2 regions of the Vibrio sp. V30_P3S12P165 genome follow, and region 1 is predicted to be linked to the other one. Evidence: predicted binding sites of a transcription regulator. Region 1 holds the regulator's gene; the other holds the start of a gene.
What was found. The regulator PurR, encoded in region 1, represses purine synthesis genes. The targets are predictions, from matches to a motif close to TNANGNAAACGTTTNCNTNA.

Region 1 (9,427 bases):
TTACTAATGAAGGGAGGCTGAGCGTAGTCGTGATTGATGCGCTCTGTGCTTTGTCAGTGAGCCAATATCGGCATGTTTTATACATGATTTTTTACAACTCTGAGCAAATGTACAAGGTAAATTATGCTAATCTTCTCTACTAAGTAAGTTGAGTTTATGTGGTGTTCATGCCCCAAGGTTTGTTGTTTCATAAAATTTATCCCCATCCAACCAGTAAAGACTGGGTTGTTTTTGTTCATGGTGCAGGAGGAAGCTCTTCTATCTGGTTTAAGCAGATAAAAGACTATAAACAGCATTTTAATTTGCTCTTGGTTGATTTACGTGGGCACGGTAAGTCGAATCAATTGTTAAAAGATTTATTGGCTCAGCGCTATACTTTCAAGTCTGTAACGCAGGATGTTTTGCGTGTTCTTGATCATCTCAAAATCCAGTCCGCTCACTTTGTTGGTATGTCACTGGGAACGATTATTGTTAGAAATATGGCAGAGTTGGCTGGCGAGCGTGTCAAGAGTATGGTACTCGGCGGAGCGGTTACTCGATTAAATATTCGTTCACAAGTCTTGGTGACACTTGGCCACTTGAGTAAACATATCATGCCTTATATGTGGCTTTACCGCTTATTTGCATACGTTGTCATGCCGCAATCAAGCCAAAAAGAATCTAGACACTTATTTGTCAGAGAGGCCCAGAAGCTTTGTCAAAAAGAGTTTAAACGCTGGTTTACCTTGACGGCTGAAGTGAATCCATTAATGCGTTATTTTAAAGAAAGAGCGTTACCGATTCCTACGTTATATGTAATGGGGGCGTGTGATTATATGTTTCTTCATCCCGTTAGAGAGATGGTTGCAGCACATCAGCAGAGTGAATTAGTAGAAATTCCTGATTGCGGCCATGTCTGTAACGTTGAGCAGCCGCGTTTGTTTAATCAAGTCTCTATCGATTTTATTTACCAGCAAAGCAATTAATGGTGCTTTGTCCGCTGATAGCGTAATCGTTTAATTAGCCATTTGGCCAGCAATGGAAAAAGGCCAAGTAATACAAAAGAAAATAACACAGAAGGGGATATGATCCCCGAGAGCTGATCTATTTCACTCAACTGAGTTCCCGCATTAATATACACTGCCGTTCCAGGTAGCATACCTAATTGGCTGACCCAGTAATAGCGCCAAGTCGTTATCGAGGTGAGCCCCATTAATAAGTTAATCAGAAAAAAAGGCAAAATAGGCATCAGTCTTAACGAAAATAGGTATAAGGCACCATCTTGACTGATTCCATGATTGAGTGTAATCAACTTATCAGAGAAGCGGCGGTATACCCATTCTTTGAGCAAATAGCGGCTAATCAAAAAGGCGATCGTTGCTCCCAGTGTACTGGCAAAAGACACTAAAAATAAACTGATCCAAAAACCAAATAAGGCCGCACCAAGAAGAGTAAATACAGCCGCGCCAGGAACGGAAAAGGCGGTTAATAAGACATAAAAAACAAAATAGAGCAGAGCTGCGATGGCAAAATGTTCATCAATCCATAGAGATAGTTGAGTGTGGTGCTGTTTGATCGAGCTTAGATTGAGATATTGTTGTAAATTGACAGTGAGCAAGATCACTATCGCAAGTAGTATCAATCCAACCAGCATTTTTCGGGTCATTGAGCGGCCTATACTATAGTGGAAAAATTTAATTAGTGGCAAAATTTAGCGTTATCCAATGGATACAGAATAGAACATATTTGGGTATCGTGTGATTTAGGTTAAACCATGACAATAATTAGCCCTACGCAAGTTGGTTGGGTATACAACTCGCTGAGGGACTAATTATTGTTTGAGTGCTGAAAAGCATGAAGAGAGTGTTTTTAAGATAAACGCTTAATAAGTTCCTCGCGTCGCGAAAGCGGAATGACTGACCAGTGCTTTCTTTCAATTGCGCCTTCTAATGCCCACAATAGCTCTAGGCTAACTTCGCTGGAATGGCTTTGTTGTATCGCTTGATAAGCAGCTAGTGCGCCTTGTTGATGCAGTTGTTCAACGGAGTTGATGCCGGCTTTTTTCAACATGCGCTCAGTGGCTAGTCGTAAATTTGGTAAATCTTTCAGCCGTTCTGGTTTTGATTGCTCTTGGTTGTCTCGTTCAAGTTGAGCAATTTTTAAAGCGGATTGTGCCTCAGATAAGATGAATTGCGGATCTGACCAGCTCGTTTCAGGAAAAGCATAATATTTGGTCACAACGGGGAACCCTTTTTTTGTATACACATAGGGTTGATAACCTTGTTGTTTAAATTTGGCGGCTAATTTATCGTTTGCTCGTATATGCAGTTGGTTATTAACCACTAACGCAAACATCGTGTCATTAGTAAAAATGCCAAAACCACCAAACATTGAACGCGATTTGATACGGCCAAGTGGCTCAAAAAGTCGCATTGAGTCTTTTAATACGGGTTTATCCATGTTGTAAATCTCGGTGTATTAACTAATTCGCCACCAAATCAGGTCCGAGAGACTAGCAAAAAACTGCTAAAAGATGTCAATAAGAAGTTAACTTCCTGTCTATGCAGTTTAGCCATCGGCAACCCCGCTACCTACCACATTCGGGTTTAGGCCGGAGGCTTTGCGTCCCACCCTTTCAGATGGTTTGCCCTGTGCGTGACATACTGTATTCCGAGTATTACCTCAGAATACGGATGATAAAGTCATTAAAACTGAACCGTTGTCACTTTTCATTTTTTTGAAAATGTGACTCTGGTTCGATTTTTAGTGATTTTAATCGGTTTAGTTACGCTTATCCATCATTTTTTGGTTAAGTCTCGTACCGTATCGCGTTCAACAATTTCTGGATGCATTTCAAATGTACGGCGTTCGTGTTCTTTATCTTTAATTCGTTCCAGCAGTATTTCAAAGGCATTTTTACCGACTCGGCGTTTGGGCTGGTGAATGGTAGTTAATGGTGGCGAAAAATATTCAGCAAGTTCAATATTATCGTATCCGATAATGGACATGTCGTCAGGAACTCTAACTCCACGTTGTTGTAAACGGCTGATTAAGCCAAGTGCCATCGTATCATTAAAACAAAATACAGCGGTTGGGCGAGTATCCATGGCGAGAATTTTATCGGCCGCTAAAACGGCGGTATCACATTCAAAGTTACCTTCTAAAATCCAATCATCATTAACGGGAAGGTTCGCTTCGGCCATGGCACGACGAAATCCAGTAATCCGTTCTTGGCAAGCGGCTTTGACAAAATGACCACTAAGACAAGCGATAGCTTTATGCCCTTTCTCAATCAGATACTTCGTTGCGAGATAACCCCCTTCTTCTGAGTTATCAATGATCTTATCCGCTTGAGATGTTTCTGGCCCCCAATCCATAATGACTTTAGGAATGTCTGGGTGGCTTTCGAGCATTTCCAGTAACTCTTCTGTTAAGTCAGAGCACATGACCAACATGCCATCGACACGTTTTTCTGCCAACATGCGAATGTAGTCACGTTGTTTTTCATAAATCCCACCGGTATTACATAAAATCAATGTATACCCTTGGCGGTAGCAATAACTTTCAACCCCATCAATCACTTCAGAAAAGAAAAGATTGGTTGATTGCGTGACGAGCATACCAATTGTACGTGTTGTGTTGCATTTTAAGCTCCTTGCCACCGCGCTTGGTGCGTAGTTCAGTTGCTTAACTGCTTCGAGTACTTTTTCTTGTGTCGTTTCTGCAACAAAACGGGTTTTGTTGATCACATGAGATACGGTCGTTGTGGATACACCCGCTAAGCGTGCAACGTCTTTAATCGTAGCCATAAATTTATCCTATCAATGACTGCTGGAGCCGGCATAGGCTTTCACTTCATTGAGTGCAGCAGTAGTTATACCCAGGCTTCCCTCTGATAGGGGCATTCGGCGTTATGATGCGATAGGCGATGTTGATTTTATGATACTGGCTGAGAAAAATAGCCATTTTGCCTGTTGCTTGACGATAACGCTTCATGATTTGGGCACCGGCTTTAATTAGCCTAAAAGTAATAAAAAAACAAAAACCGCTGTTAAATAGCGGCTTGATTTTTACATTCATCTTGTCAGTAGCGAGCAAGATTTTAGACTGCAACGACTCAACCCGCAATGAAATTTAGCTTAAATATGCATTATAACCATACAAAATTGTCAGTAAACGTAGCAATTTGTGAGCAAGAGCCGTGTATCTTGATTTGCTGGTTTATTGGTTATTGAGTATCACTGAGTTCAGCGTTGTTATGCTGACTGACCCAATCTCGCATTGATTGCCACATCAGTCCCATCGTTTCAAACCAATAGCGCTCTGTTTGTTCTAGATATTTGGCTTTGGGAATGTATTTATCCCAAGCTTGACTCACCTTCGTTTGGGCTAGGTAGTTGGTCGGAGCAGGGATAGGCGTGAGTCCAACAGAGTGAAATTCATTCATCGCTCGTGCCATATGACTTGCAGAAGTGACAAGAACCAGTTTTTTATGCTGAACAAAAGCAGCAGCTTGCCGCGCTTCTTCCCAAGTATCTTGTGCGGTTTCCAGTAAAATAATATCAGATTTTGACACACCAAGCGCGAGAGCCACCTTGGCGAGCATTCTCGCATGGCTAAATTCAGTACCACCGGCATAGCCTGATAAAATCAGCTTAGCGCCAGGGTACATGTGTAAAATACGGATGCCTTCCGTTAAGCGCATCAATGCCGTTCGAGTTAACTCCGAGGTGGGTGGAATCGTACCATCCACAACATGGCCATTGCCAAGCACCATCACATAATCAACGGAACCGTCGACGGGCAGAAACGCGCTGTATTGACGCTCTAAAGGCATTAAGAGGCGGCTAGAAAGGGGTTGAAAGGCAATTAAAAACAGACCGCTCAATGCAAAGAGCACCACAAGACAGCCTGTTTTACGTTTGGCGGTAAACATGATTAACATTAAACCGACAAAACCAATGATCAGCAGTGCTGGCAAAGGCATCAGAAGCGAGGAAACGATTTTTTTCAGCTCAAACATAAACAAAATAGTCCGAAAAAACAGCACTTGATAGTAAAATCAGCGAAAGATTCTTTATTCCTGCCATTCCTATGACAGAATAGCAGCACGATTGATTATCATAGCTCAAGCCACAGTGACAGAAGACCGTAATTTCGACGATATTGCCCACAAATTTGCAAAAAACATTTATGGTTCTGACAAAGGTGAGATTCGCCAAGTAATTGTTTGGCAAGACCTCATGAGTCTACTTACCCATTTCGATGAAGCACAAGCTCCGTTGCACATTTTAGACGCGGGCGGTGGTTTGGCACAGATGTCACAAAGATTAGCGAAATTTGGTCACAATGTCACTCTATGCGATCTTTCTTCTGAAATGTTGCATTTGGCAAAACAGGCGGTTATTCAGAACGGTTTACTTGAACGGTATTGCTTTGTACATACCCCTGTCCAAGCGATCGATAAACATTTACCAGCACCTGTCGACATCGTGATGTTCCATGCAGTCATGGAATGGTTGGCAGATCCTCAACAGGCATTGCACCATTTGTTGAACCAAGTGCGAGTGGGTGGAATGGCATCGATTATGTTTTATAACCAACATGGCTTGGTGTACAAAAATGCAGTGTGTGGCAATATTCCTCATATTCTAGCGGGAATGCCCCACCGCAAACGTTTTAAACTTCAGCCTCAACAAGGTTTATTGCCGACCGACGTTTATCAGTGGATTGAACAAGCCGGATTTGAAATTTGTGGAAAATCCGGTATTCGCTGTTTTAGTGACTATATTGGTAACATGCAAAATATGGGTGAATATCAATATGAAGATCTTTTGGCTCTGGAACGACATTATTGCCGTCAAGAACCTTATCTATCATTAGGTCGCTATATCCATGTTTGGGCTAAGAAAAAAGAACAGGTATAACATGAGTGAATTAACTCAAAACGCTGCAGAGCAGCCCATTGATGAATTGGTGAGTTGGGTTAAGCAGCATGATTTCTCCTTGAACCTCAGTGCAGAGCGGTTAGCTTTTTTAATTGCCATTGCCGTGTTGAGCCATGAACGGTTTGATGAAGAGCTTGGTGAAGGCGAGTTGCATGATGCTTTTGCCATTGTAACTCGACTATTTACGGATACGGGGGAGCCTTCGGCTTTTCGAGCAAATAATGCCATTAATGAATTAGTCAAACAGCGCTTGATCAGTCGATTTACTAGCGAAGTGACAGAAGGAATGAGTATCTATCGTCTTTCACCACTTGCAATGGGGATCACTGACTACTACCTTCGTCATCGTGAGTTTTCCAAATTAAAGCTCTCGATTCAGCTTTCGATGGTCGCCGATGAAATGGCGAAAGCGGCTGAATCTGCTCAGAAGGGCGGTACAACAGAGCACTGGAAAAAAAACGTGTATGGCGTACTGAAATACTCTGTCGGAGAGATTTTTGATCGCATTGATCTTAACCAACGCGTTTTGGATGAACAGCAGCAATCGGTAAAACAGCAAATTGCTGACCTGCTCAATCAAGATTGGCGAGACGCCATTCAACAGTGTGAACGTTTATTATCAGAAACCTCATCGACACTGCGAGAACTGCAAGATACCTTGCAGGCTGCAGGAGATGAACTGCAAACCCAGATTCTCGATATTCAAGAAAAAATTTATGGCGATCCTGAACTTGAATTTATTGAAGAAGTGCTATTTTCACTGCAAATGAAGTTGGATCGCATCATCAATTGGGGCCAACAAGCGATTGATTTATGGATAGGTTATGACCGACATGTGCATAAATTTATCCGAACGGCCATTGATATGGATCAAAATCGAGCCTTCAGTCAACGTCTTCGTCAGTCAATGAATGATTATTTTACCCAGCCATGGTTATTAACATTTGCAGAGGCAGAACGCTTATCCGATCTGCGTGATGAAGCATTAGTGCTCCGAGATGATGAGGTGACAGGGCAGCGGCCAATGGACGTGGAATATGAAGAGTTTCAGCAAGTGCACGACGCAATTTCAGAGCGTATTGGCCATATGCTTAAAGCTCATAAAGAACAGCAGTTACCCATCGATTTAGGTATCGTGTTACGTGATTACCTCGCTTCACATCCGCGTACACAGCACTTTGATCTGGCTAGAATCGTCGTCGATCAAGCCGTGCGTCTCGGTTATTCTGAATCGGATTACCGAGCCGTTCAACCAAACTGGCAAGCCATTAACGAATTTGGGGCAAAGGTACAAGCAAATGTCATCGACCGATATTAATGAATATATGCCAGAGCAACTGGCCAAAGCGATAGTGAATCCGCTTTTCCCGGCTTTAGATAGCCAATTGCGCGCAGGGCGGCATGTGTCTAGTGATGATCTAGATAACCATGCTTTCTTATCCGATTTTGAACCTGAGTTGGCATTATTTTACCAACGTTATAATACGGAGTTAGTTCGTGCGCCAGAAGGTTTTTTCTATCTTCGGCCGCGTTCAACCTCCTTGATTAACCGCAGCGTGCTATCTGAACTGGATATGCTGGTGGGTAAAGTCCTTTGTTTTCTCTATTTAAGCCCTGAGCGGTTGGCGCACGAAGGCATTTTTACCAACCAAGAGTTGTATGAAGAACTGCTCTCATTAGTTGATGAGAAAAAACTGATGAAATTGGTCACTCACCGTGCCACAGGTTCAGATTTAGATAAAGAAAAATTGTTTGAAAAAGTTCGCTCTTCGTTACGTCGATTACGTCGTTTGGGTATGCTTATTCATATCGGCGAGACAACCAAGTTTCGTATTACCGAGGCGGTTTTCCGTTTTGGGGCCGATGTGCGAGTAGGGGATGATATGCGTCAAGCACAATTACGTTTGATCCGCGATGGTGAGGCGGTCGTCCATAACCAAGAGCCTAACCAACCAAGCTTATTAACTGATGAAGTTGAATTGCAACCACAACATGAACAAGATGAAGTATGGGAAGATGAAGCATGATTGAAAGAGGTAAATATCAATCACTCACCATGATCAACTGGAATGGCTTCTTTGCCCGAACTTTTGATATCGATAATTTAGTGACCACATTATCTGGTGGTAATGGCGCAGGCAAATCGACCACAATGGCGGCGTTTATCACCGCATTAATTCCTGACCAAAGCTTACTGCACTTTCGTAATACAACGGAAGCGGGGAGCTCACAAGCCTCTCGTGATAAAGGACTGTATGGTAAATTGCAGCCGGGAGCTTGTTATGCGGCACTTGATGTGGTGAATTCACGTCATCAACGTTTCTTGTTTGCGGTCAAACTTCAGCAAGTGGCTGGGCGAGATAAGAAAGTTGATATTAAACCCTTTGTTATTCAAGGCCTACCTAGCCATATCAAACCGACGGATATTTTGGTAGAAAGTGTTTCAGATCATCATGCTCGTGTTCGTCAGCTCAATGAAGTGAAAGAAGCCCTGAGTCGTATCGAAGGGGCACATTTCAAACCATTTGCTTCGATTGTGGATTACCACAGTCAGATGTTTGAATCAGGCGTGGTGCCTAAAAAACTGCGAAATAGCAGTGACCGTTCCAAATTTTACCGCTTGATTGAAGCCTCGTTATATGGCGGTATTTCCAGCGCGATTACCCGCTCATTGCGTGATTATTTATTGCCACAAAATGGCGGAGTGAAAAAAGCGTTCCAAGATATGGAATCGGCATTGCGTGAAAATCGCATGACTTTAGAAGCCATTAAAAACACGCAAGCAGATCGAGATCTGTTCAAACATCTAATTGCTGAGTCAACCCAATATGTTGCTGCTGACTATATGCGCCACGCGAATGAGCGTCGTATTAACGTTGAGCAAACCTTGTCGCTGCGCCAAGAGCTTTTTACCGCTCGTGAAACCTTAATTGAGCAAAACCAGTTACTTAATCGTGTTCATGAAGAGTTAGAAATGCTGGCTGAACAAGAGTCTGCACTAGAGCAAGATTACCAAGGCGCTTCTGATCATTTACAACTGATGCAAAATGCCCTGCGACAGCAAGAAAAAATTGCTCGTTATCAAGAGGATTTAGAAGAGCTCAGTATTCGTCTTGAAGAGCAGTTAATGGTGGTCGAAGAAGCGCAAGAACGTGTCATGTTGGCGGAAGAACAAGCGACGATGGCCGAGGAAGAAGTCGATAGCCTGAAAACGCAATTGGCTGATTATCAACAAGCGCTTGATGTACAACAGACCCGCGCTTTGCAATACCAACAAGCGTTACAAGCCCTCGACAAAGCTCGCCAGCAGCTTAATGATCCCACTCTCTCCGCAGAAGTTGCTCATGCGCGAATCAGTGAGCTGAATGCCCAGCAAGAGCAAAAAACCAGCGAGCTATTATCAGTAAAACACAAATTGGATATGTCATCAGCGGCGGCTGAGCAGTTTGAACGAGCGCTGAGTTTAGTGAAAAGCGTGGTGGGAGACGTCGACCGTAGCC
Region 2 (7,700 bases), on a different contig from region 1:
CTTATTACGCACAGTCGCTTCACTAGATAACAGCCAATCACCGGCGTGCGATCCCATCATTCAACTCAAAGAACTTCAACAGTGCGACGGATTAGCGCTAGGCAGCCCGGTTTGGTTTGGCAATATGGCCGCTCCTTTAAAACATTTTTGGGATCAAACAACACCTTTATGGATCAATGGAGATTTGATCGATAAACCAGCTTGTCTTTTTACCAGCTCCGCAACCTTACATGGTGGACAAGAAACAACCTTGCACAGTATGATGTTTCCTTTGCTCCATCACGGGATGTTAATCGTTGGCATTCCCTACTCAGAGCCTAAACTTCATACCACTCGATCTGGAGGTACTCCTTACGGAGCCAGTTATGTTTCATCAGCAACATTAACAAACGATGAAAGTGAATTAGCTCGAAAACTAGGACAACGACTTGCACGTATTGCAAGTCAGCTCAAGGAAAGATCATGACCATTCCCTACTCTCCCCACACTCGCTTTGTGCGCTGGCTTGCATTGGGAGGCATACTCTCGCTCATCATTTGGATAACACTTTGGCAGTTAATCTGGTCGCCACATCCACATATTTCGCCAGTTGCTATCACCATTGGCTGGCTGATACCGTTATTATTACCATTACCGGGGGTTATCAAAGGAAAACCTTATACGCATGCTTGGGCAAATTTTGTTCTCATGCTGTACTTTGTACATAGTTTCACTCTTTTGTATGTCGATAATGGTGAACGCTGGCTTGCGGCAATCGAATTACTCTGCACCAGCAGTGCCTTTATCGGAAACACACTTTATGCGCGTCTACGAGGTAAAGAGCTGGGGTTAAAATTAACCAAACTTTCTGAACTTGAACGCGCTGAAAAAGCGCAGTTTAATCGTGACTAGCCATTCAAAGTAACTAACTATTCAAGATAACTAACTATTCAGAGTGACGAACTATTCAGAGTGACTAATCATTCAAGCGAAACAAAAAACCCCAGTGATAAAATACTGGGGTTAAGTTTAGTCATGATCAAAACTGATAGAGTCGATCTTTTACTCTTGCCAAGAAAAATACAGCGTGATCTCGTGGGGTTGTTCTGTTGCTTCTGACTCTACTTTTGCTGTTTCCTCTGACGTCTCTGATGCTGATGCCTCCGTTGTCGATAGGCCAGAGTGAGCTTGTAGAGAAGGAGTTTCAATCAATGGCGCAGATCGTGTGGCTACCTGCCTCATTCTTAGCACTTCTTGTTCAAACTCTGTCTGACTGGCTAATAAATGGACATTAAACGTAACTTCATTTCCTTTAATTTTAACGACATCCAACGACGCAACTGAACTTAGACGATTTAATGCCTCTTCTAAGGTAAAAAAATCACGGGCATGATTAACGGGCTTAAATTCAACCAATAATTTTTGTGAAGACTCACTACTAACCAGTAGCGCACCTTTTTTAGCATAATAATCACTAACCTCATCAATCAAACTGCTGATAGCTTGTTCACCACTTGCTTGACCAATCAATGGGGTTTTCGGTGCCGTTAACATTTGTTCTGCTGGTTGATCATACAGCGTCCAGCGCAGGTTGGTTCCTTGCACTCGTACCACTAAAACCGCATCGGTTGGATAACGTTGGCTAGCGAAGCTGATCGGCTGAGTAAAGCCGCCCCATAAATCAGAAGTTTGAATACCTGTAATATCATCAAAATCGCCAACAGGAATAGTAATGGGCAATCCGCGCAGTTGGGCACTTGTTTTTAATTGTTGCATCAATGAGCTTTCAGAGTGTTCCCAATTAATGTAACGATCATAATTCGATTCTTCAACGACCCAAACCAAGACGTTGGTTCGCGTTTCCGGCCAAAATGGTAATTGAGCCTGGGTTAACAAAGAACGGATATGAGGCGCACTAAACGTCATATTAAGGGTTTTATTCACACCTTGCTGGCCATAACTGATTTGATTTAGGTATTGTGCACTTTGTCGTAATGCTTTTCCGATCACCTCATTATTGACGGATTGCTTATCACCCGAGGTTCGGATAATAACTTCCTGCAAACCTCTCATTCTCGCATTTGCTTCCGCATCGCTTTGTTGCTCATCAAGCACAACCTCAGCTTGATAGAGATTGAGTTTAGATGAAGCAAGCCCGGAGAAACTCATTAATCCGATGATCAACACCAATAAGTAGCGCATAGTATTCCCATATCCTCACGAATGAGCGTTGATGATAAGCAACTATCCTATTTCGAGCAAGACACCCTTCTTATATGCTTGTCAAATTTTCTCCAACTTTTCTGGCTCAGTACGAAATCGTGAAATCATAAAAACTTGATCTACTTTCCATGGCAATCGTTTGCAAAAGTGATAGAATCCGGCGAATTTTGTTCAGCATCAGGGGAAATACGATGAAAAATGCCATTCAAGGCGCACAGATGTTATTTGTTGCATTTGGCGCGCTGGTTTTGGTTCCATTATTGACAGGGCTCGATCCTAACGTGGCCTTGTTTGGTGCCGGTATCGGTACACTTTTATTCCAACTTATCACCCGCCGCTCGGTTCCTATCTTTCTCGCCTCTTCTTTCGCTTTTATTGCCCCTATCATGTACGGTGTTCAAGCATGGGGAATTGCGGCAACCATGGGAGGTTTAATGGCTGCCGGGACAATCTATATCCTACTAGGAGCGATTATCAAAGTTCGAGGCGTCGCGATTGTACACAGACTACTGCCTCCGGTTGTCGTTGGCCCTGTGATTATGGTTATTGGCTTAGGCCTTGCTCCAACCGCCGTCAATATGGCATTAGGAAGAACAGGAGATGGCTCTGCACAATTAGTTGAGGCACAAGCAGCTTTATGGATTTCAGCGATTTCTCTATTAGTTACGGTCGGGATGAGCGTTTTTGCTCGTGGTTTTTTCAAACTTATTCCAATTTGTGCTGGCATCGCCGCAGGTTATAGTACTTCACTTTATTTTGGTGTAGTTAGTTTTGTCCCCGTTCAGCAAGCAGCATGGTTTGCTTTGCCTAATTTCACTTTCCCTGAATTTAATATCAATGCTATCTTATTTATGATCCCCGTCGCCATCGCTCCAGCTGTTGAGCACGTGGGGGATATGCTGGCCATTTCCAATGTAACTGGAAAAGATTATCTGAAAAAGCCGGGGCTACACCGCACGATTGCTGGGGATGGGATCGCGACTATGGCCGCCAGTTTTATCGGAGCGCCACCGAACACAACGTACAGTGAAGTGACTGGCGCAGTGATGCTCACCAAAGCATTTAATCCTGTTATTATGACTTGGGCTGCTGTTACCGCTATTATTTTAGCCCTGGTTGGAAAATTGGGCGCTTTACTACAAACGATTCCCATTCCTGTCATGGGGGGAATTATGATTTTGTTGTTTGGTTCGATTGCGACGGTTGGTCTTAATACCTTAATTAAAAACCAAGTCGATCTACATAAATCACGTAACTTAGTAATTGTTGCCGTTACATTGGTTTTTGGTATCGGAGGAATGGCTTTTGGCATCGGCGATTTCAGCCTACAGGGCGTCAGCTTATGCGGTATTGTCGCTATTATTTTAAACTTAGTTCTGCCGAATGATCTCGGTGAAAACCATGTGGTGGATAACACTCAAATCGAAGAGCATCAATAACCATTAATGCTCTTATGACTGCGATTTGTGCCTTGTATCGCTTTAGGATTCTTGGCACAAGTCGGCAAAACTGCCTCTGGTGAGTAGCGCTAAATCATTAGGGGCTAATTCAATTTCTAATCCTCGTTTACCCGCACTCACACACATCGTTGACAAATTTTTCGCACTGTGATGAATAAAGGTGGGTAATAATTTTTTTTGTCCTAACGGACTGATCCCCCCCACCACATAACCGGTTATTTTTTGTGCTACCTCAGGATTCGCCATTTCTGCTTTTTTTGCCTTGGCTGCTTTTGCCGCTAACTTTAAATTTAATTTTTGTGCGACGGGGATCACCGCGACCGCTAAATGTTTTTCTTCCCCATTAAGACAAAAAAGAAGCGTTTTAAATACTGTGTTAGGATCTTGCCCGAGTGCTTCTGCGGCTTCTAAACCATAACTCGCGTGGCTTGGATCATGCTCATATTGATGGATGGTGTGAGCCACTTTCTTTTTCTTAGCCAAATTAATTGCAGGGGTCATATCCCATCACTCCTTACACCCAAAAATAAAAAAACGAGCAAGGCGACCTCACTCGTTGTGACCGAACGACTAGTTAACGAATATCGATGGGGGCAAAACTTTTAATTAAATCATCTAAGTGTTTCATCTGCGCCAAGAAAGGTTCTAACTTATCAAGTGGTAGCGCAGAGGGGCCATCGCATCGGGCTTGATCTGGATTAGGATGCGCTTCAATAAACAACCCAGCAATACCCGTTGCAAGCCCGGCTTTAGCCAATTCGACGGTTTGCTCACGACGCCCTCCCGATGCGGCCCCTGATGGATCCCGCATTTGTAGTGAATGAGTCACATCAAAAATAATCGGGCTACCTTTTGAGGCCGTTTTCATAACCCCGAAACCCAGCATATCAACCACTAAGTTATCGTATCCATGGCAAGAACCACGTTCACAAAGAATAATCTTATCATTGCCACATTCAGCAAACTTCTCAACGATATTGCCAACTTGACCTGGGCTCATAAACTGAGGTTTTTTCACATTGATCACTGCGCCAGTTTTCGCCATGGCTTCGACTAAATCAGTTTGACGAGCAAGAAACGCAGGCAATTGAATAACATCCACCACATCAGCAACCGGCTGAGCTTGAGCTTCTGTGTGAACATCGGTGATCACTTTCACCCCAAAAGTCTCTTTCAATTCCTGAAAGATACGCATCCCTTCTTCTAAACCAGGGCCACGATAAGAATGCACTGAACTACGATTCGCTTTGTCAAATGAAGCTTTAAAGACATAAGGAATACCCAACTTGTCTGTCACTTTCACATAGTGTTCACAGATCTGCATAGCAAGATCGCGGGATTCTAATACATTCATCCCGGCAAAGAGTGTAAACGGTTTATCGTTAGCGACTTGAATATCATCGATGTGAACAATTTTTTGTTCCATATTTATTTCTCTTTGTGTGATTAATGCAACGTCACTGGGTGATAAGTGAGTGCATTCATTTGATTTTTTAACAATTCAACCGCCGGATCTTCAGGGCAATGTTGAATAAAATATTGGTAATCCGAGAGTGCAACCTGATGGCAATCCAACTGTTGATATATAAAGCCACGATCTCGAATTTCATACGGATCGTCAGGCACAAACGTTAACGCTAAATTGGTACATCGCAGAGCTAGAGTATACCGCTCTTCTCGCAGCAGTGCACTTTTCAATAATGCTAACCAACGGCCAATAATTGTTGGATGATCTGCAGGAATCAAATGTTGCGGCTGTAATTGAGCTAATGGCCCCTTATGCCCCACCAACCAAGCATTTAAAACATGGAAAGAGACATACTCACCTGAAAAAGGGTTCAGATACAAAGGCTCTTCTTCTGGCCAACGGACTTCCAGTAAAAACTGAGTCGGAAACGTAATGCCACGTACCGGAAAATCGAGCTGCCGTGCAAAATAGAGTAATAAAGCCCCTAAACTTACCGGAATGCCTTGGCGGCGCTCCAATACCTTATCAATAAAACCATTTCGTGAATCAAAATAAGCGTCCCTATCACCACAAAAGCCCCATTGACGATAAAACAGCGTTAATAACGCCGCAAAACGTTGTTTCGGTTCAAGGTTAGTGGCTAACGCTTCCTTTGCCTGTTGCAATAATCTTCGTAACTCAGCCAGAGCCCATTCCACTTTCGTCTCCGGATTGATGGCTTTATTTAAAGCGAGAGCACCTTCGACTAGCTCCATCGCATCAAAATCTTCATCAAATAGGTTCAACATACCTTGCTCTAGTCCATAAAATTAACTAAAAAATATAGGAGCCTTACTCATCGCCACTTTACCGGCCATCACTAACCATCCCATCGCTCCGAGAAAGGCAAAAGTGCGCAATAACTTATTTCGACCAAATTTAAGTGCAAAAAAGCCCAATGCAATATACGCAAGGACACAGGTTAACTTATCGGTCATCCAAGGCGCAGCCGAGGTATAAGGGATAAACCCCGTGATCACGATTAACCAAATGCCGCTAAACAAGAGCAAGCTGTCATTAACATGAGGGAAAACCTTGAGAAATTTGTGCTGCAACCATGGTGAGTCCATCATCATGAGCAAATAACGAACCGTCAATAAAAAAGCACTGAGTGCAATCGTCAATAAATGGAGATGTTTGAGTCCTTCGTACATATTGTCCTCTTAAAAATCAAAATCGAGCCAATGTCACTCGGTCATTACCCGCATAATCTTGCTCTGTCGTTATGTCTTGATAGCCCAACGCTCCGAGAATCGCCCGTACCGCTGCACCTTGTTCACAGCCGTGTTCAAATAGCAGCCAACCGGCATCCAATAGATAATCTCTCGCGGTTTTTGCGATGTATTTAATATCGGCTAATCCATTATCTGCGGCAACCAATGCGCTTTTCGGTTCAAAACGCACATCGCCTTGGACTAAATGGGGATCGTCCGTCTCAATATAAGGCGGGTTGGAAACGATCAAAGCAAACTTTATACCGCCTGCTAGTGGAGTAAACCAACTTCCCTGTAAAAATGTGACATTGGTTATTTGCAAACGTTGGCTATTTTCTATCGCCAATTGCTGCGCTTCACGCTGTAGATCAATACCAATGATCTGACGTGTAGGTAATTCAGATGCCAATGCTAGCGCGATCGCTCCAGTTCCAGTTCCAAGGTCAAGAATCTGCCCATCAATTTGTTGCGACTTTTCAAGTGCTAACTCGACTAAACGCTCGGTATCTGGCCGAGGAATTAACGTTGAAGGAGCCACTTTTAACGGCAATGACCAAAATTCTCGCTCACCAATAATATACGCGACCGGCTCTCCGCTCAGGCGTCGAGTTAAAAGCGCATCGAACTCAGATTGTTGCTCGAATGTGAGCATTTTCTCCGGCCAAGTTAATAAGTAAGAGCGAGGCTGTTGTAATACATGGCAAAGCAATACCGCAGCATCGAGCGACGGCGAATCACTGCCACTCTCCGCTAATCGTGTCTTGGCTAGGGCTAATAATGCCCCAATATTCATCGACATCCGTTAATTTTGCTCAGCCAAGGCGGCTAATAAATCCGCCTGATGTTCTTGTATCACAGGATCCACTAAGGCTTGTAGATCGCCCTCCATGACTTCACTTAAGCGATAGACGGTTAAGTTAATACGGTGATCCGAAACTCGTCCTTGCGGATAGTTATAAGTACGAATACGGTCACTGCGATCCCCTGACCCCAGTAGGTTACGTCGGGTATCCGAAATTTCAGCCGCTCGCTTTTCTTCTTCGGCTTTAGCAATACGAGCCGCCAAAACCGACATCGCTTTCGCTTTGTTTTTATGTTGCGACCGTTCATCCTGACATTCCACCACAATACCAGTAGGCAAGTGAGTAATGCGAATAGCAGAATCGGTCGTGTTCACGTGCTGACCGCCGGCACCCGATGAGCGGAAGGTGTCAATTTTTAGATCAACCGAACGAATTTCTGGTATTTCTGTTTCAGGGATTTCAGCCATCACCGCGACGGTACACGCCGACGTATGCACTCGGCCTTGAGATTCTG

Region 2: CAG57_RS15240 (uracil-xanthine permease family protein) is a predicted target of PurR. The motif match lies at 2,330-2,349, and genes of this name have one in related genera.

The regions. Positions count from the first base shown of each region.
Region 1 is NZ_WXWH01000030.1:186,841-196,267, reverse strand. Features, by position in the region: gene glgA (glycogen synthase GlgA) at 1-7, shown strand, start outside; gene CAG57_RS06535 (alpha/beta fold hydrolase) at 168-965, shown strand; gene CAG57_RS06530 (TVP38/TMEM64 family protein) at 962-1,645, opposite strand; gene CAG57_RS06525 (TfoX/Sxy family DNA transformation protein) at 1,849-2,439, opposite strand; cyclic di-GMP riboswitch class I at 2,554-2,638, opposite strand; gene purR (HTH-type transcriptional repressor PurR) at 2,778-3,788, opposite strand; gene elyC (envelope biogenesis factor ElyC) at 4,208-5,029, opposite strand; gene cmoM (tRNA uridine 5-oxyacetic acid(34) methyltransferase CmoM) at 5,118-5,906, shown strand; gene mukF (chromosome partition protein MukF) at 5,908-7,245, shown strand; gene mukE (chromosome partition protein MukE) at 7,226-7,954, shown strand; gene mukB (chromosome partition protein MukB) at 7,951-9,427, shown strand, end outside.
Region 2 is NZ_WXWH01000077.1:71,368-79,067, forward strand. Features, by position in the region: gene wrbA (NAD(P)H:quinone oxidoreductase) at 1-466, shown strand, start outside; gene CAG57_RS15230 (DUF2069 domain-containing protein) at 463-891, shown strand; gene CAG57_RS15235 (DUF2066 domain-containing protein) at 1,042-2,181, opposite strand; gene CAG57_RS15240 (uracil-xanthine permease family protein) at 2,394-3,641, shown strand; gene ybaK (Cys-tRNA(Pro) deacylase) at 3,684-4,163, opposite strand; gene kdsA (3-deoxy-8-phosphooctulonate synthase) at 4,237-5,088, opposite strand; gene CAG57_RS15255 (SirB1 family protein) at 5,109-5,918, opposite strand; gene CAG57_RS15260 (SirB2 family protein) at 5,940-6,323, opposite strand; gene prmC (peptide chain release factor N(5)-glutamine methyltransferase) at 6,340-7,182, opposite strand; gene prfA (peptide chain release factor 1) at 7,186-7,700, opposite strand, start outside.